3 regions of the Neorhizobium sp. T7_12 genome follow, and region 3 is predicted to be linked to each of the others. Evidence: riboswitches for the same ligand, from Rfam matches in the RefSeq annotation. Region 3 holds a riboswitch; each other region holds the start of a gene.
What was found. A riboswitch is a leader RNA that binds a small molecule or an ion and turns the genes downstream of it on or off. The one in region 3 is predicted to bind cobalamin.
Positions count from the first base shown of each region.

Region 1: it holds a riboswitch for cobalamin, as region 3 does, so the genes downstream of both, C5J26_RS10750 ((2Fe-2S) ferredoxin domain-containing protein) here and bluB (5,6-dimethylbenzimidazole synthase) in region 3, are expected to answer to the same signal.
Region 2: it holds a riboswitch for cobalamin, as region 3 does, so the genes downstream of both, C5J26_RS25845 (DUF1636 domain-containing protein) here and bluB (5,6-dimethylbenzimidazole synthase) in region 3, are expected to answer to the same signal.

Region 1 is NZ_PVBK01000003.1:369,290-372,557, reverse strand. It holds gene aztD (zinc metallochaperone AztD) at 1-788, shown strand, start outside; cobalamin riboswitch at 882-1,076, shown strand; gene C5J26_RS10750 ((2Fe-2S) ferredoxin domain-containing protein) at 1,173-1,982, shown strand; gene C5J26_RS10745 (ABC transporter substrate-binding protein) at 1,979-3,268, shown strand, end outside.
Region 2 is NZ_PVBK01000017.1:35,346-38,613, forward strand. It holds gene cobO (cob(I)yrinic acid a,c-diamide adenosyltransferase) at 1-129, opposite strand, end outside; gene C5J26_RS25835 (CbtA family protein) at 126-887, opposite strand; gene C5J26_RS25840 (CbtB-domain containing protein) at 901-1,077, opposite strand; cobalamin riboswitch at 1,114-1,343, opposite strand; cobalamin riboswitch at 1,403-1,643, shown strand; gene C5J26_RS25845 (DUF1636 domain-containing protein) at 1,750-2,160, shown strand; gene cobW (cobalamin biosynthesis protein CobW) at 2,157-3,194, shown strand; gene cobN (cobaltochelatase subunit CobN) at 3,212-3,268, shown strand, end outside.
Region 3 is NZ_PVBK01000002.1:512,955-516,222, forward strand. It holds gene C5J26_RS08500 (NAD+ synthase) at 1-1,031, shown strand, start outside; gene C5J26_RS08505 (TolB family protein) at 1,047-1,877, shown strand; cobalamin riboswitch at 1,905-2,094, shown strand; gene bluB (5,6-dimethylbenzimidazole synthase) at 2,174-2,860, shown strand; gene C5J26_RS08515 (hypothetical protein) at 2,861-3,268, opposite strand, start outside.

The DNA.
Region 1 (3,268 bases), on a different contig from region 3:
CAGCTCTGCTCGAAGGCAGGGCTGACGTGAAGACAGTCGACACGACGAAGCCGCATCACGGCGTAGCGGTGACGATGGGTCGTTTCGTGCTTGTGTCGGTCCCAAACACTGAAATCGAAACCAAGCCCGACGAACTGCCGCCGAGGGTCGGTCTTCGCGTCGTCGATGAGGCGGGCAAGCAGTTCGGCGAGGTCGCGAAATGCACCGATCTTCACGGCGAGGCCACCTCGGCCCGGCTGGTTGCCTTCGGTTGCAAGCAAGGCGTTCTCGTTGCCCGGCCCGGCGGCATCGATGGCCCGAAGCTGGAAATGCTCGCTTACCCGGCGGACCTGCCAAAGGGCAGCACCGGAACCTTGCTTGGTGGCAAGGCGATGCAGTTCTTCCTCGGCAACTACGGCGAGGACAAAATCGTCCTGATCGATCCGGATGCCGAGAAGCACTTCCGGCTGATCGCCCTGCCCACCCGCCGCGTCGACTTCCTGCTGGACCCAGCAACGCCGCGCAGTGCCTACATCCTGACGGAGGACGGTGATCTTCATGTGCTGGACGTGATCAAGGGCGAGATCGTTCGCAAAGCCAAGGTCACCGAGCCCTACAGCAAGGACGGCCATTGGCGTGATCCGCGGCCGCGTCTTGCCGTTGCGGACGGCCATATCGTCATTACCGATCCGCGGCACTCGCTGGTTCGCGTTGTCGATGCGGAGAGCCTGAAGGAGGTCCGGACGATTCCCGTCGAAGGAAAACCCTTTACGATCGTTGCCGTCGGCGGCTCCGGAGCATCGCATTGATGCAATAACCTTGGTCCGGAATTGTTACGGCAGTTCCGGACCAGCCGCGTGATGCTGCATGAAGCGGCGCCGTTGACAGTCGGCAGCGGGAGTGTAGGTTGGCGGCGTCAAGGTTCTTCCATCCCGCGATGGAAGCTAAGAGGGAATCCGGTAAAAACCGGAGCTGTCCCGCAACTGTGAGCGGTGAGCCGTTCGTCCAACATGTCACTGGCAGTCAATGCCGGGAAGACGGACGATGAAGGCTTTGACCCGCGAGCCAGGAGACCTGCCTGACGATAGAAGTTCCGTGGTCGGGGTGTGCCACAGGAATGACGGTTCCGTCGGGCCATCGTGCCTGCCGCAACCTTCATTTTTGCTGCCGCCTCCTTGAGTGAGACGAAGGCAGTGAAAACACAGGGATTATCTTCCCAGAACGTATCCGGGCGCGCCGTCCTCCTGATCGCCAAATCCGCCTTTGCGGCATCGCCGCATCTGGAAATGCAGCGGCTCGCGAAACTTGCGGCCGGCATGACCGGGGCCGGAACGGTGCGGTTCGCCTTTACCGAACAGGGAACCCCCTCGCTGCGCGAAGCGCTGTCCAATCTGCTCGACGAGGATGTCGAAACCGTCGTCATCGTGCCGCTCGTCCTGCCCATGGAGCCGAGCTTCCATATCTGGCTAACGAAATCGCTGACGCGCTGGAAGGCCGCCGACAGCCGCCCCTGGCCGGCCTTGTCCGTCGCCAAGGATATCGCCTCCAGCACGCTGATGGCGCAGCTTCTCGGCGAACTGCTGGAGACGGCCGAGGAGCTGGATGTCCCGAAAACCGAAAACCCACCCGTCATCGAAGGTTCACTCGTGCCAGCCCAGAAACGCCGCGCACTCGTCTGCCAGGGCGGCCCCTGCAACGCGGCCGGAGCCGATGTGATCTGGGGACATCTGCGCAACCAACAGGAGCGGCAGAAATTGCGCGCTGCCGGCGACGGCACGATGACCGCAAAATCCACCTGTCTCGGTCCCTGCAGTCTGGCGCCCGTGCTGCAGGTGTTTCCGGAAGGCACCTATTACGGCGGCGTCACCGAAGATGCGATCGACCGGATCGTCGGCGAGCACCTGCTTGGCGGCCGGATCGTCGAGAACTTCGCCTATCACCCAACGGGCCGCAAGCAGCGGCTTCGCACCCCATCCGAACAGAACAACAGGAGAGAGAATTGACGTCACAGACGCTATCGCGCTTGGCCGCCGCCTGGTTCACCGCCGCCACCTTTGCCGCCGCAGGCACGGTGTTCGCAGGCGAGCCGCTTCGCGTCGGAGCCACCTACATCACCAGCGGCACGGACCCGGCCAAGGGGTCGAACGGCTGGGCGTTGGTCAGCCATGGCGTCGGCGAGAACCTCTTCACCGTTGATCGGGACGGCAAGCTCGTGCCGGAGCTGGCCGAGAAGGCGCAGCGCATCGCAGACCTGACCTGGACCGTGACCCTGAAACCCGGCCGCCTGTTCTCCGATGGCACGCCCGTCACCGCGAGGGCACTGGCAGCCGGTTTCGATACCACGTTCGCCAACAACAAGGCGGCGCTCGCGACCGGCGGCAAGCTGAGCTTCGAGGCGGTCGACGACCTGACGCTGAAGGTGACGACCGAAAAGCCGGTGCCGTTCATTCAGGCACTCTTCGCCGAATGGCCGCTGATTGCCTACAAACCCACCGAGGCCGGCAATGCCGTCTTCAGCGGTCCTTACCGGATCTCCGCCTTCAAGACGGATGCCTCGATCACGCTGGAGCCCAACGTGCATTTCGCTGGCGCCGACCAGCGTTCGCCGGTCAATTTCCGCAAGTTCGGTGATGCCCAGACCCTGACGCTGGCGCTGGAAGCCGGCGAACTCGACATGGCCTTCGGCTTGCCGTCGGAGGTCGTGAGCCGGCTCACGACCAATCCGGACCTGACGATCAAATCGTTCCCGGTCGGGTACCAGTATCTTGCTTTCTTCAATACCGCCCGGCCGCTGCTGGCTGACGTCAAGGTGCGCCGGGCGATCGATCTGGCCTTCGACCGCAAGGAGCTTGCAGCCGCCATCAACGGCGGCGAACCGGCCACCGGTGCCTACGCCGCCTATTTCCCCTTTGCCGGCCAGGAGGCACGCCCGACCGATCTAGCCAGGGCCGGCGCGCTGCTCGACGAAGCCGGCTGGGCCAGAGGCAGTGGCGGCATGCGCGAAAAGGGCGGCACGGCGCTGCGCCTGCTGGTCATCACCTATCCGCAGCGCCCGGATCTCGTCACCATGCTGCCGGTGGTCAAGGCGGAACTCGCCAAGATCGGCATCGCGGTCGATACGCAGGTGGTGGAGAACATCCAGCAGGTCGCTTCGGGCGGCGACTTCGACATCGCGCTCTGGGCGCAGCACACGGCCCCGAGCGGCGACGCCGCCTTTTTCCTGAACTCGATGCTGAGAAGCGGCGCTTCGCTGAACCATGCGAAATATGCCGCGCCGGACTTCGACGCG
Region 2 (3,268 bases), on a different contig from region 3:
GGGGCCGGTATGGACGATGAGAAGACCCTTTTCCTGGGTCTTCTCGGCCACTTCCGCATCCTGAACCGCCTTGCGGTTCGCCATCTTGGCGCGGTGACGCTCGACGGACGCCTCGTCGATCTCCTTCACCGGGAAACAAGCTTCGCCGGAGATCCGGCAGAAGCTCCCTCGCCAGCGCGGAACTTTTCGCGGACGACCCCGGCCAGCGCACCGAGCACCGCCCAGAACACCAGGTTGGTGGCGTAGACGGCGTTGACGAAGCGAGCATGGAGATCCATCGGGACCGCCGTTTCATGGCTTGGCGGCAGCGGCGCGCCGACCAGATGCGGGGCGATCAGCAGCACGATCGCAAGGGCTGCAAACACAGCCGAGCGGGTATAGGCGAGCAGGCCGAGACCCACTGCCGTGCAGACCGCCGTCGAGACCCACCAGATCTGGCGCGGGCCGAGTTCCGCAGCCGGCATGCCGGGCAGTTCCGGCGGCAGGCCGAGGCCGGGCGCGAGAATGACGGCGAGGAAGCCGGCAATGCCGAACATCAGGCCACCGCGCCAGCCCTTGAAGCCGCCGAACGCTTCCGAGGCGGCAACCAGGACAAGGGCAAAACCGATAGCCGACAGCATGTCGGCGGCAGCAGTATAGATGAAACGCTCGAAGCCATCGGCGGGAGCCCAGGCTTCCTCGCCGTGGTGATGCTCGGCGGCGGATGCCGTGGCGCCTGCGGCAGGTGCAGCATCATGGCTGTGGCCCGCCTCGGGCGCGGCATTTTCGAACACTTCCGCCTGCAGGATCAGCGGCACGGTGGAGAAGCTCTGCATCACGGTCAGCAGCAGTCCGGACAAAAGTCCGGCGATCACCGCCGTGAAGACGATGTTGCGAAACAACGACATTGGGGAGAACTCCTCAGTGGCAGGGGAAGGCGAGCGAGTGGCGCGTGTCATGCGCGGCGTTATGGACGACTTCCAGATGCGAGAAGCCGACAAAGCCGACGATGAACAGGCCGAGCAGGGCCGTCATGCTGAGGGGGATGATTTTCGAAGCGGAGAGGCTGACTGCAGCTGCAGCAGAATTCAGTACCATGATCTCGTCCTTTCGCCCTCCACCCGAGGGCCGTTCACGTTCTTTGCCGCCTCTGGCAGGTCTCCTGGCTCGCGGATCGGACGCCTTCTCCCGCCTTCCCAGGATACCGTTGACCGGATTTCCCAGTGGCTTGACGGCCGGACGGCCGTTTTGGTCGAAGACTTTCCGCTTACAGTTGCGGGGGCAGCCGCGGGTTGGACGGCAGAATTCCGTCGCACCGCATTCCCTCTAAAACCCTTTCGGGCACCATAGGCTCGGTCACTATAGACGAATTCGGCGTCACGGCAATCGCCTTTGCGACGCATTGACATGGGCCTGCGACCGGGCTTACTTGAAGAGAGATGGTCCCTTTCCGGCAACGGGGAGGGCTAAGAGAGAATGCGGTGCGATCCCTTTTTCAGGATCAATGCCGCGGCTGCCCCCGCAACTGTAGGCGGCGAGCCATTGCCTAAAACGGCCGTTCGGCCGTCAAGCCACTGGGAAATCCGGCCAACGGTATCCTGGGAAGGCAGGCAAATGGCGACGACCCGCGAGCCAGGAGACCTGCCGTCCGATTAATTTTGCTTCACCGGGCGGGGTGCTCCGGAGGAAGTTTCTCGATCACCGCAGAGGGATTTCGACCTTCTGCTCCGCGCCCCGATTTTTCGACCCCGGCGGGAACGCGGCTGACCGATGAGTGACCACCGACCAGATGATCCGGCAACCGCCGGCCCGGCAGATGTGACGATTTTCGTCTGCACCAATTGCCGTGACGCGTCCGACGGCGAAATCCGACCGGGCATCGCACTGATCGCGGCGCTGCGCGAGGCAGCAAGCGGCAAGCCGCTCGCGGTCAAGCCCGTCACCTGCCTTGCAAATTGCGAAAAAAGCCCGAGTGCCGCCTTCAACCACAAGAGCGGCTGGTCCTATGTCTTCGGCCACCTGTCGCTCGACAATGTCGAGGACATCGTCACCGGTGCGATGATGCTGGCCGAGGACGAGCGCGGCTTCCTTCCCCTTCGCGGTCGCCCGACCTGCCTGCGCGGCAAGGGCATGACGGCCCGTATTCCACCCTTTCATCACCACGAGGACATGCCATCATGAGCGTTTCGTTCGACCGCGTTCCCTGCACCGTCGTTACCGGGTTCTTAGGCGCCGGCAAGACCACGCTGATCCGCAACCTGATCGAAAACCTGAAGGGCAAGCGGCTGGCGATCATCGTCAACGAATTCGGCGATGTCGGCATCGACGGCGACGTGCTGAAGGGCTGCGGCATCGAAAGCTGCCCGGAAGACAACATCATCGAGCTTGCCAACGGCTGCATCTGCTGCACCGTGGCGGACGATTTCGTGCCGGCGATCGACCGGATCCTGGCCATCGAACCCCGCGTCGATCACATCCTCATCGAGACCTCCGGCCTCGCGTTGCCAAAACCCCTCGTCCAGGCCTTCCAGTGGCCTGACGTCAAGGCACGGGTGACTGTCGACGCGGTGATTGCCGTCGTCGACGGACTGGCGCTTGCCGAAGGTCGCGTAGCCGACGATCACGAGGCGCTGGAAGCGCAGCGCGACGCGGACGGCTCGATCGACCATGACGACCCGGTCGAGGAAGTGTTCGAGGACCAGGTGGCGTGCGCCGACATGATCGTGCTCACCAAGAGCGACCTCCTGGATGCCGCCGGCCTCGCGACCGCCAGGGATCGCGTGTCCGCCCATCTGCCACGTGCCGTAAAAATCGTCTCGGCCGCCAACGGCGCCATCGATCCGGCCGTGCTGATCGGCCTCGGCCTCGCCGTCGAGGACGATATCGAAAACCGCAAGACCCATCACGACGACGAACTCGACCACGATCACGACGATTTCGACAGCTTCGTCGTCGATCTGGCCGCAGTCACCGACGCCGAACAGCTCGCCGCACGCATTTCCGCGACGGCGGAGGCGGAAAACGTGCTGCGCATAAAAGGCTTCGTGGAAGTCGCGAACAAGCCGATGCGCCTGCAGGTTCAGGCGGTAGGATCGCGCGTGAACCATTATTTCGACCGCGCCTGGGCACCCGGCGAAGCGCGGACAAGCCGCCTCGTCGTGATCGGCGAAAAAGGCATCGACCGCGCCGCGATCGAAAGGATGCTGGCCGCATAAGAAGGCCCGAGGGAAGGATGCACATACTCGCCACCACATCGTCGTCGCTTGACGACCTCATCGAACCGGTCGAC
Region 3 (3,268 bases):
AGGACGAACTGGTCTTCGACGGCGCAAGCTTCGGCTTCAACACCGACAAGTCGCTCGCCTTCCAGATGAGCCAGTTCGAGCCGGCCGTCGCCGTCACCGAATGGAGACGGATTGGCGAGACCTGGCATTGCGCCCGCGGGCCGATGGCCCGCATTCCGGAAAAGGAGGAGGCGGACTATCGCGCCTGCCTTCTGGGCTTCCGCGACTACGTCAACAAGAACGGCTTCAAGTCGGTCGTGCTCGGCCTCTCCGGTGGCATCGACAGTGCCATCTGCGCGGCGATCGCCGTCGATGCGCTGGGCGAGGAGAGGGTGCGCACGGTGATGCTGCCCTACCGCTACACCTCCGAGGATTCGCTGAAGGACGCGGCCGATTGCGCCAAGGCGCTCGGCTGCCGCTACGACATCGTGCAGATCGCCGAGCCGGTGGACGGTTTTTCGTCGGCGCTGGCCGACCTGTTCGAAGGAACCGAGGAGGGGATCACCGAGGAGAACCTCCAGAGCCGCGCGCGCGGCACGATCCTGATGGCGATCTCGAACAAGTTCGGCTCGATGGTGGTGACGACCGGCAACAAGTCGGAAATGTCGGTCGGCTACGCGACTCTCTACGGCGACATGAATGGCGGCTTCAACCCGATCAAGGACCTCTACAAGATGCAGGTCTATGCGCTGGCCGCCTGGCGCAACGAGCACCTGCCGCCGACGGCTCTTGGCCCGAGCGGCGAGGTGATCCCGAAGAACATCATCTCCAAGGCTCCGTCCGCGGAACTCAGACCCAACCAGACCGACCAGGATTCGCTGCCGCCCTATCCGGTGCTCGACGATATCCTCGAATGCCTGGTCGAGCTGGAAATGGGGACCGAGGAGATCGTTGCCCGCGGCCACGACATCGCAACCGTTCACCGGATCGAGCACCTGCTCTATCTCGCCGAATACAAGCGGCGCCAATCGGCGCCGGGCGTCAAGATCACCAAGAAGAACTTCGGCCGCGATCGGCGTTATCCGATCACCAACCGTTTCCGCGATCGGTAGGAGAGGATCATGGCCCTGCGCAGCTCGGTCGAGATCTTCAATATCCGGACGAGGATGATGCGGGTGGTCTGGCAGACGGAAGCCCTGTTCGAGGCGCCCAACTGGTCGCCCGACGGGCGCTACCTGATGCTCAACAGCGAGGGGCTGATTTATCGTCTGTCACCGGAGGGTGATGATGGACCGGAACTGGTCGATAGCGGCTTTGCCCGCCAATGCAACAACGACCACGGCATTTCGCCGGACGGTTCGCTGATCGCCATTTCCGACAAGGTAGAGTTCGGCAAGTCGGCGATCTATGTCCTTCCCGCAGGCGGCGGCGTGCCGCGGCTGGTGACCCAAAACCTGCCGTCCTACTGGCATGGCTGGTCGCCGGACGGAAAAAGCTTCGCCCATTGCGGCATCCGCGGCGACGAGTTCGACATCTATACGATCGGCATCGAAGGTGGCGCAGAGACGCGGCTGACCTTCGGCGAGGGCCGCAACGACGGGCCGGATTTTTCGCCGGATGGAAAATGGATCTATTTCAATTCCAGCCGCACCGGATTGACGCAGATCTGGCGGGTTCCGGCCGCCGGCGGCGTGGCCGAGCGGATCACCGATGGCGGTTACGGCGACTGGTTCCCGCATCCGTCACCGAAGGGTGACAAGATCGTCTTTGTCTCCTACGACGCCGATGTCTTCGACCACCCGCGCGATCTCGACGTCCGCGTCAGGCTCATGGACATGGACGGCGGCAATGTCGAAACGCTGTTCGAGCTTTTCGGCGGGCAGGGCACGATGAATTCGCCGAACTGGTCGCCGGATGGCGATGAGTTTGCCTATGTGCGCTATTTCCCCGTCGCATGAGTGCCTTGCGCGGAGGATAGCGTAAGGGCATAACCGATCCTGTCAGGTGCCGGCGACAAGCCGGAGAATCGGGAATCCGGGGTGGAACCGGAACGTGCCCAACGCTGTGAGGTGGACGCTCGGCCGCAGGATATGAAAGCCACTGGGAAACCGGGAAGGCGGCGGTTGAGGCGGATGAAGCCAAGTCAGAAGACCGGCCTGACAAGATAGACCAGCCCGCGCGGACGGCGGAAAGGTTTCGGACCTCTCCTTGCTTCTGAAAGGCAGGGGAGCGACGGCATTGTTGGGGACAAACGATGCAGCCTGATCCTTTCGCGCATGCCTTGCTGCCTGCCGGTGAATTTTCGAAGGCCGAGCGTGCGGCCGTCTACCGGGCGATCGAGACGCGCCGCGACGTGCGCGACCAGTTCCTGCCCGATCCGCTGCCGGACGACCTGGTAAGGCGGCTGCTTGGCGCCGCGCATTCGGCACCCTCGGTCGGCTTCATGCAGCCCTGGAATTTCATCCTCATCCGCGATCAGGCGGTACGGGAGGCCGCCCGGGCTGCCTTTTCGCGTGCCAATGACGAGGCCGTGGAGATGTTTGCCGAGGAAAGCCGCGACCTCTACCGCAGCCTCAAGCTCGAAGGCATCGTCAAGGCGCCGCTGTCGATCTGCGTCACCTGCGATCCGGATCGTGCCGGCCCGGTCGTGCTCGGCCGCACCCACAATCCGCGCATGGACGTCTATTCGACCGTCTGCGCCGTGCAGAACCTGTGGCTTGCGGCAAGAGCCGAGGGCGTCGGTGTCGGTTGGGTCAGCATTTTTCGCGAGGAGGACGTGCGTGCACTGCTGGGCATTCCCGACTGCGTCGAGATCGTCGCCTGGCTGTGCCTTGGTTATACCGACCGGCTCTACGCCGAGCCGGAATTGGCGCTCAAGGGCTGGCGCCAGAGGTTGGCCCTGGATGAGCTGATCTTCCAGGATCGCTGGGAGAACCGCTGATCACTGCTGCGGCTGCGGTCCTGCCGATTTCGGATTGCTGAGGTCGATATCCGCTTCGGGCAGGAAAGCCGGCCCGACAGTGCGCACCTTCTTGTTTGGATCGTATGGCCGCTCCGGCGGCGGCGTGAGCACCGGCGGCTGGAGCGCGGCCTGCGGCTTTTGCGGGCGGGTCTGCAGTTTGGTAATCCCGGAATAGGGTTGCTCTTCTCTCGGAAGTTCGATGCCCGGCACCTTTCGGCGGTCGTCGACAACAGGCGGCAGCGGCTCGAAGGAGGGGATGCAGCGCTGTTCGCGAATGGCGGCGAGAATGGCATTCCGCTCTTCCGAGGGCAGGATCATCTGCCGCGAACTGTTCCGTTCCGCCGCCAGCGCGTCGCGGCTCTGCTCCATTCTTTCCAGCGCATCCCG